4 regions of the Aeromonas sp. FDAARGOS 1416 genome follow, and region 1 is predicted to be linked to each of the others. Evidence: riboswitches for the same ligand, from Rfam matches in the RefSeq annotation. Region 1 holds a riboswitch; each other region holds the start of a gene.

Region 1 (4,423 bases):
GATTGATCAACCACGGTCACGGCACCAGGTTTCATTCCGGAAATACTACCCGCCACCAGGTTGGCTATCGCTTCGACCTGACCCGCTTCGATGGATTGGCCCGGTTGCATATCGAGCATTACTGACGCGCTGGGTTTCTCCTCATCGCGTCCAACGAATAGCGTGCGCTTCGGAATAGCCAGATGAACACGGGCACTGCGCACGGCATCGAGCGCTATGATGGTGCGGGCCAGCTCCCCTTCCAGGGCATGACGATAACGCGCCCCTTCCATAAATTCGCTGGTACCCAACCCGGTTACATTGTCCAGCCCTTCCAGACCCGACGGCATGGCTGCACGCACCCCTCGCGCAGCGAGTGCCATCCGGACATGAGCCAGCTGATTTTCAGGAACCAGTACCTGACCGGTGCTCTTTTCCAGACGGAAAGGTACCTGCTCTTTCTCCAGCATCTCCATGATGTTGGCGGTATCGTATAGCTCCTGTTTGCCATACAGGGGCACATAGTTTTTGCTGGAGGTCCAAAGGATAACGACTATGGTACCGGCCACAATGGCAGCCAGCAGAGCAATAGTCAGGATCGATTTATTGTCACGGGAGAGGGTACGCCAATTGCGTAGCCCCTCTTGCAACCTGATTTTGAGCGAATCAGGGGCAGCCCCCTGAGGAGATGTTACCAGTTCAGTCATCTGTTACCTCAAAGTGGCATGCGCATAATGTCGTCAAAACCGGTCATCAGCTTGTTGCGAACCTGCATCAAGGCTGAAAAACTCAAGCCGGCTTTTTGACTCGCCACCATGGCCCCCACCAGATCGTCACTCTGTCCCGCATCGACGGATGCCATCAATTTTGAGGCAATATTTTGCTGTTCATTGACACGCCCGACTACGTCGTGCATAGCATCTGAAAACGATGCTCCCGATACATCACTATTGGATTCGATGGACGGTGTCTGACTGGCGACACGCTGCATCTCCTGCATCTGTTGCAGGAGCGTCACCTGCGATGGCATCATTTGAATCTCCATTCTTTATCCCTCTGCTTGAATCTGCTGTTCAATATCAATGCCTTGCTCACGCATCGCCGCAAGCTTGTAGCGCAGTGCCCGGGTTGTCATGCCCAGTGCATCGGCTGTGCGGGTACGATGGCCACGAAAGCGGCGCAAGGTCTCTAATACAAATTGGAACTCGGCATGCCGCCGGGTTTCACTCAACCCCTCGGGAGCATGCCACGTGTCTGATGCGACTGTTTCTTCGGGAAGAATACAGTTTGGCAACATCAAATCGACGGACTGTATATGCAAACCGCGCGCCATAATTAATGCGCGTTGCATAACATTATCAAGCTCTCGCACATTTCCTGGCCATTCATAAGACAACAGCAATTGGCACGCCTGCTTACTCAGGCGATAACCCTGCTGAGGTGCATAACGCTCAAGAAAATAGTTGGCCAGAGGAATAATATCGTCAGGGCGATCACGCAATGCGGGCCAGCTCATAGGCAAAACATCAAGACGATAAAACAGATCTTCACGGAACAATCCATTAGCAACCAAAGTACGCAGATCTTTATTGCTGGCGGCAATGATACGAACATCAAGCGCAATCGTTTGATTACTACCAAGCCGCTCCACTTCTTTCTCCTGTAAAACCCGTAATAACTTTGCTTGCAAGTTCAAAGATAATTCAGATATTTCGTCCAATAACAGGGTACCCCCCTGTGCCAACTCAAACTTGCCAGGTTGGGCAGATATAGCACCGGTAAACGCACCTTTATTATGGCCAAAGAGAATAGATTCGAGCATTGTCTCAGGAATGGCAGCGCAATTAATTGCAACAAACGGTTTTTCAGACCTGACTGACATATCATGAATATAACGGGCCAACCGCTCTTTACCGGTGCCTGACTCACCACCAATCAGAATGGTGGCGGAGGTTTTGGCGGCACGTCGAGCCAGTTGCAAGACCTGCAGGCTCATGGGCGACACAGCGATAAGATTGGGGATCGCCTGACGAAGGCGTAAAGCACCACGTACAGCATCGAGCAATTGCTGGGAACGGAAGGGTTTGACAATATAATCTATAGCTCCGGCACACATGGCTTCTGCAGCAATTGCGGCCTGATGCTCATTAACCATAATGACACAATCGAGCCCTTCAAACTCATGCAGAATACGTGGCCCAAGCTCGGTCATGGCATCCATATCGAGCAATATAAGATGAACATTATTGTCAGCAATAATGCTCTTTGACTGTTTTACAGAATTAACCGTTGATACTCTAAGGCCTTCTCTGGAGAGAATATTTACAACCTCATTCCTAGCGACTAACGGTTGAATCAATAATATATGTGGTTCAGCAGAACCATCACCACACAACCCGATTTTTTTATTTATTGATAATCCCGAAGACATAGACATCTGATACCTGTGACTGTGAATAGGACAATCAATAGAGCTGAAGCATCAGACACAAAGGATCAATACAAGGTGATACTGAAAAACAGCACAACCTTGTATCCATATGGTAACGATATTGTATCCAAATTCACCTTGGTAACCCCGCTGTCATTAGCTTTCATGCTGTTAGACCGGAGGCTTTGCGTCCTGACTTTTCAGTTCAGTTTGCCCTTACAATGTGATAACACGCCCGACCTGATTGCCTAGGCGTGTAGCAACACAATTAATATTGTTTTTGTTATTTAACTTTCACACATTGCTGCGTCAATTTTCGCCACATCATATAGTATTCATACGGCAATTCAAGCAAAGGCGGAAAAAACACTTCCCCATCAGCGCATTTATCCAACAGCAATTAACCAAGTGTACCAATTACCTCTACCCGTAACTCTTCCGGTATTTCATTATAAGAAAGCACTTTGAGTCCCTTTGAAAATGATCGGGCATAACGGGCTATTAACGGTCTCAGTTGCGGCATAACAACCAACACAGGGGCATGTCCCAACTGCTGCAACTGCTCCTTCACCAACGGCATATTTTGCTGCAATTGGGCCAGCAGTTGTGGATCAACCGGGAAGCTGTCCAGCTGGATTTTGCCCTGCTGTTGTGACTGATTCATTGCAGCCAGCAATGTCTGCTCAAGGCGATCATCCAGCGTAAACGTAGCCAGCACATCCCGATTACCAATGGCCTGCCGCACAATCTGGCGCTTCAAGGCACAGCGCACATCGGATGCTAGCAAGACAGGATCTTTGGTCAGCTCGCTCGCATCCAGCAGCGTCGTGGCAACGGTTCGTATATCGGTAAGACTGACCTGCTCCTTTAGCAATTGACGAAAAACTCTCAATTGCTGCATCTGGGTCAGCGCCAGATTCAGCTCTTCAGCCAACCGGGGGGACTGACTGGCTAGGTATTGGCCCAGCTTGCCAACTTCATCGTGACCAAACAGCGCATCAAGTTGTTCACGTAACAACTTGCTGGCGTGAGTGGCAATCACGGTGGCCGAATCCACCACCGAGTAACCAAGATTAAGGGCCTTGGCCTTCTGTTCAGGGGAGATCCAGACCGCACTCATGCCGTAGGCCGGGTCCTGGGTCAACTCGCCATCTAGCGCGCCATAGGTCTCACCACTGCTGATGGCCATCAAGCGCTGACAATCCACATTCCCCGTCGCTAACGCGACGCCGGACAGCTTGATCCGGTACTGATCCGGCTGCAATTGCAGATTGTCGCGCACCCGGATCTCGGGGAGCAGAAAACCGTACTGCTCGGAGAGGGTTTTACGGATCCCGCGCACCCGGGCAAGCAGTTCAGCCCCTTTATCCGTTTCAGCCAAAGGCACCAGACGATAACCAAGCTCGATGGCGACCGTATCAACTGGCGGCAAATCCTGCCACTCCAGTGCCTGCTGTTCAGGCTGAATCATTTGACGAGTCAGCTCTTGCGCTGCATCCAGATCCGGCACATTGACGGCTCGCTTGCTGACACTCCAACCTGTCCAGGCCAGTACAGCTGCGAAACTGAGGAATGCGAGCATCGGCATCCCGGGTACCAGACCCAGGATCAGCATGATGGTTGCAGAGGTATAGATAACGCGAGGGGATGCCAGGATCTGCTGACCAACCTGATCAGCCATCTCACCCTCATCGCTGACCCGAGTCACGATAATAGCCGCAGCAGTCGACATCAGCAGGGACGGGATCTGGGCAACCAGACCATCACCAATGGTCAGCAGTGCATAGCGCTGGAAGGCCTCCGCGACGGGCAAGGCATGCTGGAAGATACCGATGGCCAACCCACCCACCAGGTTGATGATCAGCACCAACATGCCAGCTATCGCGTCACCACGAACGAACTTGGAAGCACCATCCATTGCACCATAGAAGTCTGCTTCTCGTGCGATCTCCTCACGGCGAGCCCTGGCCTGATGCTGATCCATGGTGCCGGCATTCAAATCGGCATCGATGG
Region 2 (4,423 bases), 630 kb from region 1:
CTCGAACTCGGGCTGGCTCTTGGCCCCCCGGTTGCAACCTTTGGCGTTGTCGGCATCCGCCTGATCCTTGCACAGGATATTGAGTGCGCCGCCGATGCTGGAGTGACTGGTGAAGTAGTTGAGTACGTTGAAGCTGCCGATCCGCAGATCGCTGCCAGCGAGGCGAGCCGGCGCGTCTTGACGATCCTCTTCAGGGCTGCGCAGCAGGGCGCCGGTAGTCAGGGTGATATCGCTCGGTACCACCAGACGGAAGGCATCCTTGTTGTATACGATCACCCCCTCCAGCCCGGTCAGTTGATCACCGATGCGCAGATAACCCTGATCGGCATCCCAGCCAGGGAACCAGGGCAGTACGCCATCCGGCGCTTTGTAATCAGACTCGACTACCAGACGGTTGCTGCCATTTCTGGTGGCTAGTGCGACAGCGTCCGCACTGTTGGCAACATGAAGTTGGGTCGGTTTGATCAGCGGGGTTTTGTGGGCCAACTCTACGTTGTTGCGATAGACCTTGTAGTCGAAGCCGTAGTTGCGGGTCAGGTGCAGGTCACTGCTGCTGTCGAGACGTACCCGCATCCCTTCGTGGCGATTGAGTGCCTGCGCCAGCGTCTCCCCTTCATTGACCTGCAGTACGCTGGTCGGCACATTCAGCCCTTGTGCGGTGACTTGCAGGCGGGCTTTGCTGGATTCGAAGGTGGGCTTGAGCTGGGTGCCGCCGTAGTACTCCTCGACCTTGGCTTCGAGGCAGAGTTCAGCCCCCGGTTTGATGTCTTTATATTTGGTCGCGAAGTCTTTGTCGTTCAGATATACAAAGATGCCATCAGAGGTGGCCGGATTGCCATCTCCCACCGGGTCAGTCAGATAGAAACCCTTGGTCAGGCTTTGGCCCAGCGTCGTCACGATACCGCGAACGTTGAAGGTGCCCGTGCTGATTTTACCGGTCACATTGCCGTTCTTGTCGGTCACGGTCTGGGTGGCCAGCGCGCTGGCGGAGCCTGTGCCCTGAATGGTCGGGATGGGAGTGAGTTGAGCCGGATCGGACGGGCAGACAAATGCCGCATGGGCGCCTGAGGATGCAAGTGCCAGCCCCACGGCCAGCGACAGCAGGGTACGAGTACCTTTCATAGGTGTTCCTTTTTTATTTTTGCCAGTGATTCCATAGCCTTGGCTCGTTGACCAAGGGCGCGCATTGTCACATTTCTGGCATGTCATACCAGTGAGCCAACGCACATTAAATGAATCTGGGAAGGTGCGGGAAAGCGTTTTTATGATCCCAGTAACGATATGATTTTTTTGATAATTCAATCAACTTTAACTCTGTGATCATGACGCTTTCGTGGCAGGGGATAATTCTCTTTGAGAATAAAGATTGAGGGGATCTTGTCGCCTTCCTATACTGGGTTCGTTCCTCACGGAACCCAGGTAAAGGGCAAACCGGCAGTGATGCCGGGGCGCAATGCTTCCGGTCTCGATCGTGGATCCAGATAGCGGGGTTTCCCTGGGTGAGGGGTGGTTTTTGTGGCAGGTCCATTGCCAGTTGTCTGCGCCCATCATGCAGGTTGCGATTGTTCTTTGCCTTGGTGACCAATGCCAAGACAAAACAAGGAAGATAACAATATGCAACAGCTCTTCAGACCCAGCAGGCTTGCCATGCTGGTCGCCCTTGCGGCTGCGCCCGCCTGGGCTCAGGCCGCTTATCCCGCCTATAAATCCGGTACTGCCTACAAGGCTGGCGATATCGTCAGCAACGTCGGTACCCTCTATGAATGCAAAGAATTTCCCTATTCAGGCTGGTGCGGGGCATCCCCCTATCACTATGAGCCGGGGGTAGGTGTAGTCTGGGCCGATGCCTGGAAGCCCTATGGTGGCGAGGTGCCCCCTCCTGCGCTCGGTGTGGCAGTCAGCTCACCGGCTGCTGGTGCCAGTTTTAATGAAGGAGCCAGCGTGGCGCTGGCAGTGGCCCTGAGTGGCCCAGTGACAGCCTTGGCCCGGGTGGAATATCTTGTCGACGGCACGCTGGTCGCCATGGCGAGCGCCTCGCCCTGGAGTGCCAGTTGGAGCGCCGCCGGAGTGGGGGCCCATACCCTCAAGGCTCGCGCGCTGGATAAAGATAGCAAGGTGCTGAGCGAGGCGGATTCGAGCTTCAACGTCGCCGCCGTGGTCGCGTCAGAGGCGCCCAAGGTGAGCATTAGCAGCCCGGGCAGCGGCGCCAAGGTGACCCTGGGTCGCAGCGTGGCGGTGAGTGGCAACGTCACAGATGCCAACAACGATGTGGCCAAAGTCGAGCTCTATGTCGATGGCAAGAAGATTGGTGAAGACACTACTGCCCCCTGGCAGGTGAACTGGACGCCGGATGTCAAAGGCAGTGCCGCCCTCAAGCTGGTGGCCACTGACAAGAGCAATCTGAGCGGCGAGTCGGCGGCAGTGACCGTCAATGTCGAGGAGGCCGCGCTGCCGCCCACCGGTGGCAACCTCTCTTGTGACATTCGCCAGATCTATCGTCCGGATGGTTACGAGTGCATGGGGGATGACCATGCTCGCCGGGTCATCGGCTACTTCACCTCCTGGCGCACTGGCAAGAACGGCCTGCCCGCCTATCTGGTGAGCGATATTCCATGGAACAAGATCACCCATATCAACTATGCCTTCGCGGCGGTGGATGAGCAGAGCCACACCATCAAGGTGGACGATGCAGCCACCAAGATGACCTGGGATGGTGTGCCGGGTGCCGAGATGGATCCTGAATTCGCCTACAAGGGCCACTTCAACCTGCTGTCGAAGTACAAGAAGCAGTATCCGGACGTGAAGACCCTCATCTCGGTCGGGGGCTGGGCCGATACCCGCGGCTTCTACACCGCCACCACCAAGGGCGATTGCTCGGTCAATACTGCCGGTATCAACACCCTGGCTGACTCGGCGGTGAGCTTTATCCGCCAGTACGGCTTTGACGGGGTCGATATCGACTACGAATACCCCACCTCGATGAAGGATGCGGGCAACCCCAACGACTTCCCGCTCTCCAACCAGTGCCGGGCCAAGCTGTTTGCCAACTACGAGGTGCTGATGAAGACCTTGCGGGCGCGGCTCGACAACGCCGGTAACGAAGATGGCCGCAAGTACATGCTGACCATCGCCTCACCGGCCTCGGCCTATCTGCTGCGCGGGATGGAGAACTTCCAGGTCACCCAGTACCTCGATTACGTCAACCTGATGACCTATGACTTCCACGGCGCCTGGAACCACTTTGTCGGTCACAACGCGGCCCTGTTCGACAACAATGCCGACCCCGAGCTCTCCCATTGGGGCGTCTATACCCAGACCCAGTTTGGTGGCATCGGTTACCTCAACGCCGCCTGGTCTGCCCACTACTTCCGCGGTGCGCTGGCGGCTGGCAAGATCAACGTTGGCGTGCCCTATTACACCCGCGGTTGGCAGGGGGTGAGCGGTGGCAGTCATGGGTTGGGTGGCAAGGCAGCCCTGCCGAGCCAGAACGAGTGCCAGCCGGGCACAGGTGGCAGCACCATTCCGTGCGGCAACGGGGCGGTCGGCATCGACAACATCTGGCATGATCTCGACAAGAACGGCAAAGAGATCGGCGGTGGCGCCGTGCCCATGTGGCATGCCAAAAACCTGGAGCATGCAGCCAGCCTCGGCATCACCACGCTGCCGAGTTATGGCACTGCCTGGGGTCTGGATCCCAACAATCCGGCTCACGTGATGCAGGGCAAGTATGTGCGTTACTACGATGACAAGGCCCACGTGCCCTGGCTGTGGAATGAAGAGAAGAAGGTGTTCCTCTCAACCGAAGATGAAGAGTCCATGGGCCACAAGCTCGACTACATCATCAAGCGCGGTCTGGGTGGCGTGATGTTCTGGGAGATGGCGGGTGATTACGCCTTCGATCCGGCCAAGAACGAGTACGGCATGGGCAGTACCCTGACCACCCTGGCTTATGAGAAGTTTGCCAAGGCAACTCCGTACAACACCAAGCAAAACGATCTGGCCGCGCCGAGCGCCCAGCTCGACATCCAGGTCAGCCTCTCCGGCTTCAAGGAAGGGGACTCCAACTACCCGATCAACCCGAAACTCAAGCTGGTCAACAAGTCGACCCAGACCATTCCGGGCGGCGCGCGCATCGAGTTTCTGGTGCCCACCTCTACCTCTGACACCATCACGGATCAGAGTGGCATGGGCCTGAAAGTGGTGGAGAGCGGTGGCAACGACAACTCGGAAGGCATTGCGGGCGAGAAGGACTTCCACAAGGTCGCCATGAACCTGCCGGGCTGGCAGACTCTGGCGCCGGGGGCCGAGATTGAAGTCGCCATGACTTACTACCTGCCCGCCGCTGGCGTGCCGAGCGGTATGCGCATCATCAGCGGCAGCCAGACCATTGGTCTCAAGGCCGAGTTCCCGACCTTGCCGGAGG
Region 3 (4,423 bases), 930 kb from region 1:
CTTGAGCCCTTCCAGCGCCATGGTGAAGGTGTGGCTGCTGTCCTTGATGTCGGCACTGCTTTCACCCTTGGCCACGCCGCCGTGGTCATAGAGGGTGTTGGATACGGTCAGATCGCCCTGTGCGGTGACGGTGAAATCGAGGGTTGCCTTGCCGTTGTCCAGCACATAGTCGCTGGCCAGACCGCTGACGCTGATACTGTCCACCACCGGCGGTTGCTGCTGTTGCAGGTCAATCTCGACCCGCTTCAGTTTGCTGTCTCGATGCAGATAGACGGGGTTCATACCGTAGACCGGATTGAACTGGCCATCGGCTCCTTGCTGACCGGCGCGGATCAGGCTCTGCTCGGCGTTGATCTTGCTGGCGAGGGCATGGGCCCAGTTGTTCTTCTGGCCCTGTTCGGCAGTGGTGATGGTCAGCACGGTTTGCAGATCGGGGCGCTCGCCGTTGGCATCGAATACCCGGGTCATCGCCTTGTCGCCTGCCGCGAGGTCGATGGAGGGGTAGATGGTGCCGGACTGGCTCCACTCCAGCGGCGGCTGACTACCATCTTTGAACTTGGCATCGATGATGTTGTAGAAGCTGTTGCTGGTGTCGCCCACTTCCCACACGCCGAGGATCAACTGATAACCGGTGCGCTCCGGCAGGATGCAGTTGTGGGTTACCTGCTTGGGCGGCTGCACCATGTTGCCGTCGATGACGCAGAAGGGGGTCAGGTCGAACGAGGCGCGGGTGAGCGGCTGGTTGGGGTTCCAGTTCTGCTTGGTGAGGTAGTAGCGCCAGTTGCGGGTGACGTGGTTTGCGGTGAAGGTCCAGCTGATGGCGAAGGGGCCGGGCTGTACTTCACGTTTGGTCCAGCGGTCGCTGGTCTGGATGTTCAGCTCGCTCCAGCGCGGGCTGCCCGCCGAGGCGATTTGACCATCCTGCGGGCCGCTCTGCGGGAAGCCGGAAGGGCCCTCCACGCTCTGGGGTTCCCACTGCACGCCGCCACACTGGCTGTTGCCGCCGGTTTTGCACAGATAGTTGCGGCTCTCTGGCTGGCTGATGTAGCCATGAGCCAGGGCGCTGCCGCTGGCCAGCAGAGCCAGCACCGCTGCGATGTGATTGAGTTGGATTTTTGCTGCCATACATTCCTCTGTTCGACAGATGTGGGCAGTCAGTTGGCCTGGGGATTCCCCGATACACACTTGCGTGTAGCAACCCCGCTATCCTGGACAAAACGTCTGTAGACCGGAGGCTTTGCGTCCCGACCTTTCGGTCAGTTTGCCAAATGACTAGATGATTAGTGATGGGCCAAATGTTCGGCCATCACCATTGTGCACTGCATTGATTAATTATTTGAAGTTAAATGTTTAAATGCACCATTCAATGGCGCGAAAATCATTCTAACTGGCTGTTTTTAAATTGTTCTCTTATCTGTGAATGGCACCGATCAACGTTGAATATGCCGATAAGATGCATGTTGATTGCGTGTTGCTGACGTAAAAAAAACCTGCCAGCTTGGCTGGCAGGTTGGGTGACAAGGCGACACGGATTGACGCCATCAATGACGGGCGCGCTGCTCTCCGGAGGGGGGAGATACGGGAGCCATCATTGGCGCTGCAGCTGACTCCTTGCCCAGTTTGAACACCGCAAGTCGCTCATCCAGACTGCGGGAGAGACCGGCCAGCAACTCGCTCTCCTGCGCCAGTTGCGAGGCGGACTGGGACATCTCCAGCGCCGAGTCGTTGATGCCGCTGACGTTGCGGTTCATATCCTCGGCCACCATGCTCTGCTGCTCGGCGGCTGTAGCGATCTGGGTTGCCATGTCGCTCACATGCTGGATGTGGTTGACGATCAGGGTGAGATCCTGCCCCGCCTGCTGGGACTGGTTGACGCTGCTCTCTGCCAGTTTGCGGCTGGTATCCATAGCATTGGCTGCACTGACGGCCCGTTGCTGCAGCTGGGCAATGGTGCTCTGGATCTCTTCGGTGGATTGGCGAGTGCGGCTGGCCAGCTGGCGCACCTCGTCGGCCACCACGGCAAAGCCACGGCCCTGCTCACCGGCACGGGCTGCCTCGATGGCGGCGTTGAGGGCCAGCAGGTTGGTCTGCTCCGAAATGGCGCTGATGACAGCGGTCACTTCGCTGATCTGCATCACCCCCTCCTTGAGCTGGTTGACCTGTTGGGTGGCCTGCTCCACCTCGGTGGCCAGCGCCTTGATACCATGTACGCTGGCATGAACGTCACGGTTGCCGAGCCCGGCTTCTCCGGTCGCTTCCTGGGTATCCCGCGCGGTATTTTCGGCATGCCCGGCCACATCGGAGATGGTGGCGCTCATCTCGTTCATGGCGGTAGCGAGCTGGGCCAGCTGATCCCGCTGGCTGGTCACCGCCTGATTGGTCTGCTCGGCAGAGGCGGCGATGCGCAGGGCGGCATCGGCCACGTTGCGGGCTCCCTGACTTGCCTCCAGCAGCGCGTGACGGATGGCATCGAGACTCTGGTTGGTGCAGCGGGCGACTACGCCCAACTCATCCTTGCCCTGTACCGGGATGCTCACCACCAGATCCCCCTTGGCGACCCGCTGCATGGCGTTGTTGATCTGGCTGAGGGGGGAGACGATGGAGTGGGTGATGCGCCAGCCCAGCAGCCCCATCAGCAGGATCACGATGGCGGTGGCGGTACCCATCTTCATGTACTGGGCCCAGATGGTCTGCTGAATATCCTGCAGCAGCATGCCGGAACCGAGGATCCAGCCCCAAGGCTGATAGCCGGAGACCATGGATAGCTTGTCGGCGGTTTCGCCCGATGGGCCTGTCCAGACATATTGCAGAGTGCCCTGTTTGCCCCCTTTGGCGATATCCACCATCTGATACCAGAACTGCCCGGCGGTGGCGGCGCCCCCTTCACCCATCTTCTGGCCGACCAGTTCGGGGCGGATGGGGTGAACCACCATGGTGCGGTTCTCGTCGATGACGAACAAATAGTTGTTGCCATCAAAGCGGGTGTTGGTCAGCAGCTTGCGCGCCTCCTGCTGAGCCTGCTCTGCCGGCAGGGTGCTGGCCAGAAACTGGATCTGGCTCATGGCCTGCTCCAGTACCGCATTGAGCCGCGCCTCTCGCTCACTCATCAGATTGCGCTGGAGCGCGTTGGCCGAGATAAGCAGCAGCGAGACAAAACCGACAAACGCCAGTGCGAGCAGCAAGATCAATTTGCGGCTCACGGTAATATCACCGAGCTTGAACATGACTAAACCCTCATTTCCCTGTTGATTTTATGTGGCTCTGTACCGCGGCAGCCAGTTCGTAAGAGTTAACAACTCATTTACTTTCAGTCTCTTGCCGACCTTTCTCAAATGAGCGTTTTAACATCAGTATAGTCAGCAGACAGCAACCCCCACTTTTTGGTAGCGTGTTGATGCGCATCCCTGCGCAATTTTTGCCAAAGAGTGTGAATGGTTTGGCACTTCGTTAAAAAAAGGAGTGGGCCCCGCTGCGGGTGACCCCATAACAAGAGGGAATTTATGAGTTCCATTGCCAGGAATTACTTCAACCAGCTCAACGCCGACTACCTGCAGGTGCACAGGCGCAAGGAGGATCTCTTCTGGTCCACCTATATGGGCACCAGCGACGATCAGGCCGGTTTCACCGCGGCCGAGCAGGCCTACAAGGCCTTTTGTGCCAATCCGGCCCGTCTGCCCGAATTGCGGGAGATGTTGGCGCAGGCCGACGAGGATGATCTCAAGCGCGGCCTGCAAGGCTGGATCGCCTTCTTCGAGTGCAATGTGATTGAAGATCCCGCCGCATCCGCCCTGATGGATGAGCTGGTAGCTGCCGAGGCGGATCTGTTTGCCCGCCGCAAAGGTCTGAAACTGACCCTGCTGGATGAGCAGGGCCAGCAGGTGGTTGGCAGCCTGCCCGCCGCCAGCACCTCGCTGGCCGCCAGCCCGAACGAGGCGGTGCGCCAAAGCGCTATCGCCATGTTCCACACCCTGGAGCAGTGGGTGGTCGGCAACGGCTTTCTCGAGGTGGTGGCGCTGCGCAACCGCTTTGCCCGCGCCATGGGCTATCGCGACTACTTCGCCTATAAGGTGCGCAAGAACGAACAGATGAGCCCGGATCAGCTGTTCGCCATCCTTGACGACTTTATTGCCCGCACCGACGCCCGGTTGCAGCAGAGTCTGGCAGAGCTGAAGGTCGCCAAGGGGGAGGCGGCCCTGCTGCCCCATAACCTGCGTTACTTCGTCAGTGGCGACGTGACCCGCCAGCTCGACCCCTATGTGCCCTTCTCGCGGGCGCTGCGGGACTGGGTCGAGAGCTTCCGTAGGATCGGCATCCAGTATCGCGGTGCGACCCTCACCCTGGACTTGCTGACCCGGGAGGGGAAATACGAGAACGGCTTCTGCCACGGCCCGGTACCGAGCTTCTTCCAGCAGGGTGAGTGGAT
Region 4 (4,423 bases), 430 kb from region 1:
GGCGATTTCACTCACAAAGGTATCGAAATATCCCTGGCCGCTCGAATGAGCCAGACTTGAGATGATTTGATAGACGGAATCGAGTGCTCGCCTCATGGCAAGTGGCTTTCTCTCCTTGAAGGTTAGAACACGACTCTACTGAAGAGCCGTGGGCAGTGCAAATATGCAATCAGCAAGATATTAAAAAGCCTTGAAAAAAGGGACCAAAAGGTCCCTTTTTGTCGCAGAAATCACGACTCGATCCCACTATGCCGCAAAACAGTGTACCTGCTTGAAGCTCACACAGGCTGCGGGTCAGGAATCTCAGGCAGCGATCCCGCTGTGTCGCAGCAGTGCATCCACCTTGGGCTCACGACCACGGAAGGCTCGGAACAGCTCCATCGGCTCCTTCGAGCCCCCCTTCTCCAGAATATTCTTCAGGAAGGATTGGCCGGTCGCCGGGTTGAAGATCCCCTCCTCCTCGAAGCGGGAGAAGGCATCGGCAGAGAGCACCTCGGCCCACTTGTAGCTGTAGTAGCCCGCCGCATAGCCGCCCGCAAAGATGTGGGAGAAGCTGTGCTGGAAGCGGTTGAACGCTGGCGGCGTCATCACTGCTACCTGACTGCGCACCTCATCCAGCAGCGCCGGAAGCTGCGTCGGATTGGCCGGATCAAACTCCTGATGCAGGCGGAAGTCGAACAGGGCGAACTCCAGCTGGCGCAGCATCTGCATGGCCGCCTGGAAGTTGCGGGCGGTCAGCATCTTCTCCAGCAGATCGGCAGGCAGCGGCTCGCCGGTCTCGTAGTGGCCGGAGATAAAGGCCAGCGCCTCGGACTCCCAGCACCAGTTCTCGAGGAACTGGCTCGGCAGCTCCACCGCATCCCACGCCACGCCGTTGATACCGGCGACACCGGCCACGTCGATGCGGGTCAGCATGTGGTGAATGCCGTGGCCAAACTCATGGAACAGGGTGACCACTTCGTTGTGGGTGAACAGCGCCGGTTTGCCATCCACCGGACCGTTGAAGTTGCAAGTCAGGTAGGCCACCGGTTTTTGCAGTGAACCATCCTGACGGTAGCGACGACCCAGGCAGACATCCATCCAGGCGCCGCCCTGCTTGTGCTCGCGGGCATAGAGGTCTAGATAGAAGCTGCCGCGCAGCTCGTCGTCGGCATCAAAGATATCGTAGAAGCGCACGTCCGGGTGCCAGGTGTCGATGCCGAGGCGCTCGCGCACCTTCATGCCGAACACCCGCTTCACCACTTCGAACAACCCCTTCACCACCTTGCTGGCGGGGAAGTAGGGGCGCAGCTGCTCATCGGAGATGGAGAACTTGTGCTGCTTGAGCTTCTCGGCGTAGTAGGCGAGATCCCAGGCGGCCAGCTCGCTCTGACCATGCTGCTCGGCGGCGAAGGCGCGGATCTCCTCCAGCTCGGCCTTGCCTTGTGGCAGGGATTTGGCCGCCAGATCGGTGAGGAAGCTCACCACCTGTTCGGTCTTGTCCGCCATCTTGGTGGCCAGGGAGAGCTCGGCATAGTTGGCAAAGCCCAGCAGCTGGGCCAGTTCGCGGCGCAGGGTGAGCAGCTCGCTCATGATGACTGAGTTGTCCCACTTGCCCGCATTGGGGCCCTGATCGGAGGCGCGGGTGGTGAAGGCTTCGTACATCTCGGCGCGCAGTTCGCGGTTGTCCGCGTACATCATCACCGGCAGATAAGAGGGGATATCCAGCGTGAACAGCCACCCCTCTTTGCCTTTAAGTTCAGCCATCTGACGGGCAGCGGCACGCACGCTGTCGGGCAAGCCGGCCAGTTCGGCTTCATCGGCCACCAGCTTGTGCCAGCCCTGGGTCGCATCCAGCACGTTGTTGCTGAAGCGGGAGGCCAGCTCGGAGAGGCGGGCCTGAATTTCGCCGTAACGCTGCTGCGCCTCGGCAGGCAGACCGATACCGGAGAGGCGGAAGTCACGCAGGGTATTCTGGATCTCCTTGCGCTGGGCGCCGCTGAGCAGCGGGAAATCATCGCTCTCGGAGAGGGCCAGATAGGCCTGATAGAGCCCTTCATGCTGACCGACATAGGTCTGGAATTCGGAGAGCAGCGGCAGGCAGGCATCATGGGCCTCGCGCAGCGCTTCGCTGTTGAGTACGGAGTTGAGGTGGCTGACCGGTGACCAGATCCGTGACAGACGGTCATTTACCTCTTCCAGCGGGGCAATCAGGCTATCCCAGGTATGGGGATCACGCTGGGCCAGCACATCGCTGATCTTCTGCTTGCAGTCAGCAATCGCCTGAATCACGGCAGGTTGAACCTGCTCCGGCTTGATCTGGCTGAAAGGGGGCAGCGAATCCATTGTCAGCAAAGGGTTATTCATCCCGGTTACCTCTTGTTTGGTCTTGAACAGACCGCTTTAGCAGCTCTGTATGGCTTTCTAACATGTGGCCAAGCCACGCAATAATCAAGCGGGAATCCGCCGCAACCCTGTACTTTTCCTACCATTGCGACCCGGATCTCTGCCGTTGCTGCAGTTTTGCCATCAACAGCCAGTAACAAGATGAATATGTGGGCCTTTTTTGGCTCTTATCGCTACTTTCAAGGGGCAAAAAGCCGCCATTTACCGGCGCCACAGCTGCCAGCCAAGTACCGTCATGCTCAATCATTGAAACGGACAAAATGTGGCAACTGTAACAAATTATCAATATTTTTCAGTTAATTAGAATCAAAACCAACTATTGATTAATTTATTTTCAAGCATCTATCATAGGCAACCTGCCATGCAGGTCACTTGATTCTCTGTGCTGCACAGAAATCGGGTGAAAAAGGCAAAGTGACCCGAAAGGGCGCGACGCAAAGCCACCGGTCTAAGGGAAAACACCTATGACAGCGGGGCTGCCCCCGAGGACGTCCGGTCACAACCGACGCCCCATTTGCACCGTACGGAGAGACGATGAACAAACTCAAATTATCCCTGCTTGGCTGCCTGCTCGGCATGGGCGCCCCCATGGCATATGCCACCAGTGCCGGTCAGGCGATGGTCAACCCCCAGTCCGGCGTAGTGGTCGGCTATTGGCACAACTGGTGTGACGGCTCGGGCTACAAGGGCGGTATCGCCCCCTGCGTCAAGCTCGATCAGGTCAACCCGCAATACAACGTGGTCGATGTCTCCTTCATGAAGGTGTATGGCAGCGATCCCATCCCCACCTTCAAGCTCGACCCGGCCATCGGCATGAGCGAAAGCCAGTTTATCGAGCAGATCGCAGAGCTGAACCGTCAGGGCCGTGCCGTGCTGCTGGCGCTGGGCGGTGCCGATGCACACATCGAGCTGCGCAAAGGTCAGGAGCAGGCCTTTGCCGACGAGATCATCCGTCTGGTGGAGACCTATGGCTTCGACGGGCTGGATATCGACCTGGAACAGGCCGCCATCACCGCCGCCGACAACCAGACCGTGATCCCGGCGGCCCTGCGTCTGGTCAAGGATCACTACCGCTCCCAGGGGAAAAACTTCCTAATCACCATGGCGCCGGAGTTCCCCTATCTGACCCAGACTGGCGCCTACATCCCCTATATCCGCAATCTGGAAGGCTACTACGACTGGATCAACCCCCAGTTCTACAACCAGGGTGGTGACGGTATCTACATCGATGGCATCGGCTGGATTGCCCAGAACAACGATGCCCTGAAAGAAGAGTTCATCTACTACATGGCGGATTCGCTGAGCAACGGAACCCGCGGCTTCTACAAGATCCCCCATGACAAGCTGGTGTTTGGCATTCCGACCAACATCGACGCCGCCGCCACCGGCTATGTGCAGGATCCGCAGAAGCTCTACAACGCCTTCAACCGCCTGAAGAGCGAGGGGCAACCGCTGCGCGGCGTGATGACCTGGTCCATCAACTGGGACATGGGCCGCAACGCCGCCGGTCAGTCCTACAACGAATCCTTCATCAAGAGCTACGGCCCCTTCATCCACGATCAGGAGATCACGCCCCCGGTCGACAACGGCAAGCCGGTGTTCAGCGGCCTGAGCGATACCCGCATCAAGCAGGGTACCGCCTTTGATCCGCTGGCCGGTGTCAGCGCCAACGACAAGGAAGATGGCGACCTGACTGGCCAAATCCAGGTGGAAGGCTCGGTAGACAGCCAGCGCATCGGCCTCTACCCCCTCACCTACAAGGTGAGCGATCGCGACAACAACGTCACCGAGCAGGTACGTACCATCGAGGTCTACAGCATGAAGCCGGTGTTCAGCGGTGTCACCGATACCACGCTGGAACTGGGTACCGCTTTCGATCCGATCGCTGGCGTCAGCGCCCATGATGAAGAAGATGGCGACCTGACCGCCCAAATCAAGGTCAGCGGCAACGTCGACAGCAGCAAGGTCGGCCGCTACACCCTCACCTATCAGGTGAGCGACAGCGCCGGTCAGCAGGTAACCCAGCAGCGCAACGTGA

Evidence for each region. A riboswitch is a leader RNA that binds a small molecule or an ion and turns the genes downstream of it on or off. The one in region 1 is predicted to bind cyclic di-GMP.
Region 2: linked by a shared signal. The riboswitch ahead of I6L46_RS12145 (glycosyl hydrolase family 18 protein) and the one ahead of lafK (sigma-54 dependent transcriptional regulator) in region 1 are both predicted to bind cyclic di-GMP.
Region 3: linked by a shared signal. The riboswitch ahead of gbpA (N-acetylglucosamine-binding protein GbpA) and the one ahead of lafK (sigma-54 dependent transcriptional regulator) in region 1 are both predicted to bind cyclic di-GMP.
Region 4: linked by a shared signal. The riboswitch ahead of I6L46_RS17195 (immunoglobulin-like domain-containing protein) and the one ahead of lafK (sigma-54 dependent transcriptional regulator) in region 1 are both predicted to bind cyclic di-GMP.

The regions. Positions count from the first base shown of each region.
Region 1 is NZ_CP077301.1:3,354,347-3,358,769, forward strand. It holds gene fliFL (lateral flagellar M-ring protein FliFL) at 1-677, opposite strand, end outside; gene lfiE (lateral flagellar hook-basal body complex protein LfiE) at 695-1,024, opposite strand; gene lafK (sigma-54 dependent transcriptional regulator) at 1,028-2,410, opposite strand; cyclic di-GMP riboswitch class I at 2,548-2,635, opposite strand; gene lfhA (lateral flagellar biosynthesis protein LfhA) at 2,811-4,423, opposite strand, start outside.
Region 2 is NZ_CP077301.1:2,721,566-2,725,988, reverse strand. It holds gene I6L46_RS12150 (ExeM/NucH family extracellular endonuclease) at 1-1,122, opposite strand, end outside; cyclic di-GMP riboswitch class I at 1,416-1,498, shown strand; gene I6L46_RS12145 (glycosyl hydrolase family 18 protein) at 1,648-4,423, shown strand, end outside.
Region 3 is NZ_CP077301.1:4,282,718-4,287,140, forward strand. It holds gene gbpA (N-acetylglucosamine-binding protein GbpA) at 1-1,125, opposite strand, end outside; cyclic di-GMP riboswitch class I at 1,191-1,276, opposite strand; gene I6L46_RS19545 (methyl-accepting chemotaxis protein) at 1,542-3,224, opposite strand; gene I6L46_RS19550 (M3 family metallopeptidase) at 3,501-4,423, shown strand, end outside.
Region 4 is NZ_CP077301.1:3,784,183-3,788,605, reverse strand. It holds gene I6L46_RS17205 (bifunctional diguanylate cyclase/phosphodiesterase) at 1-96, opposite strand, end outside; gene prlC (oligopeptidase A) at 304-2,346, opposite strand; cyclic di-GMP riboswitch class I at 2,784-2,869, shown strand; gene I6L46_RS17195 (immunoglobulin-like domain-containing protein) at 2,920-4,423, shown strand, end outside.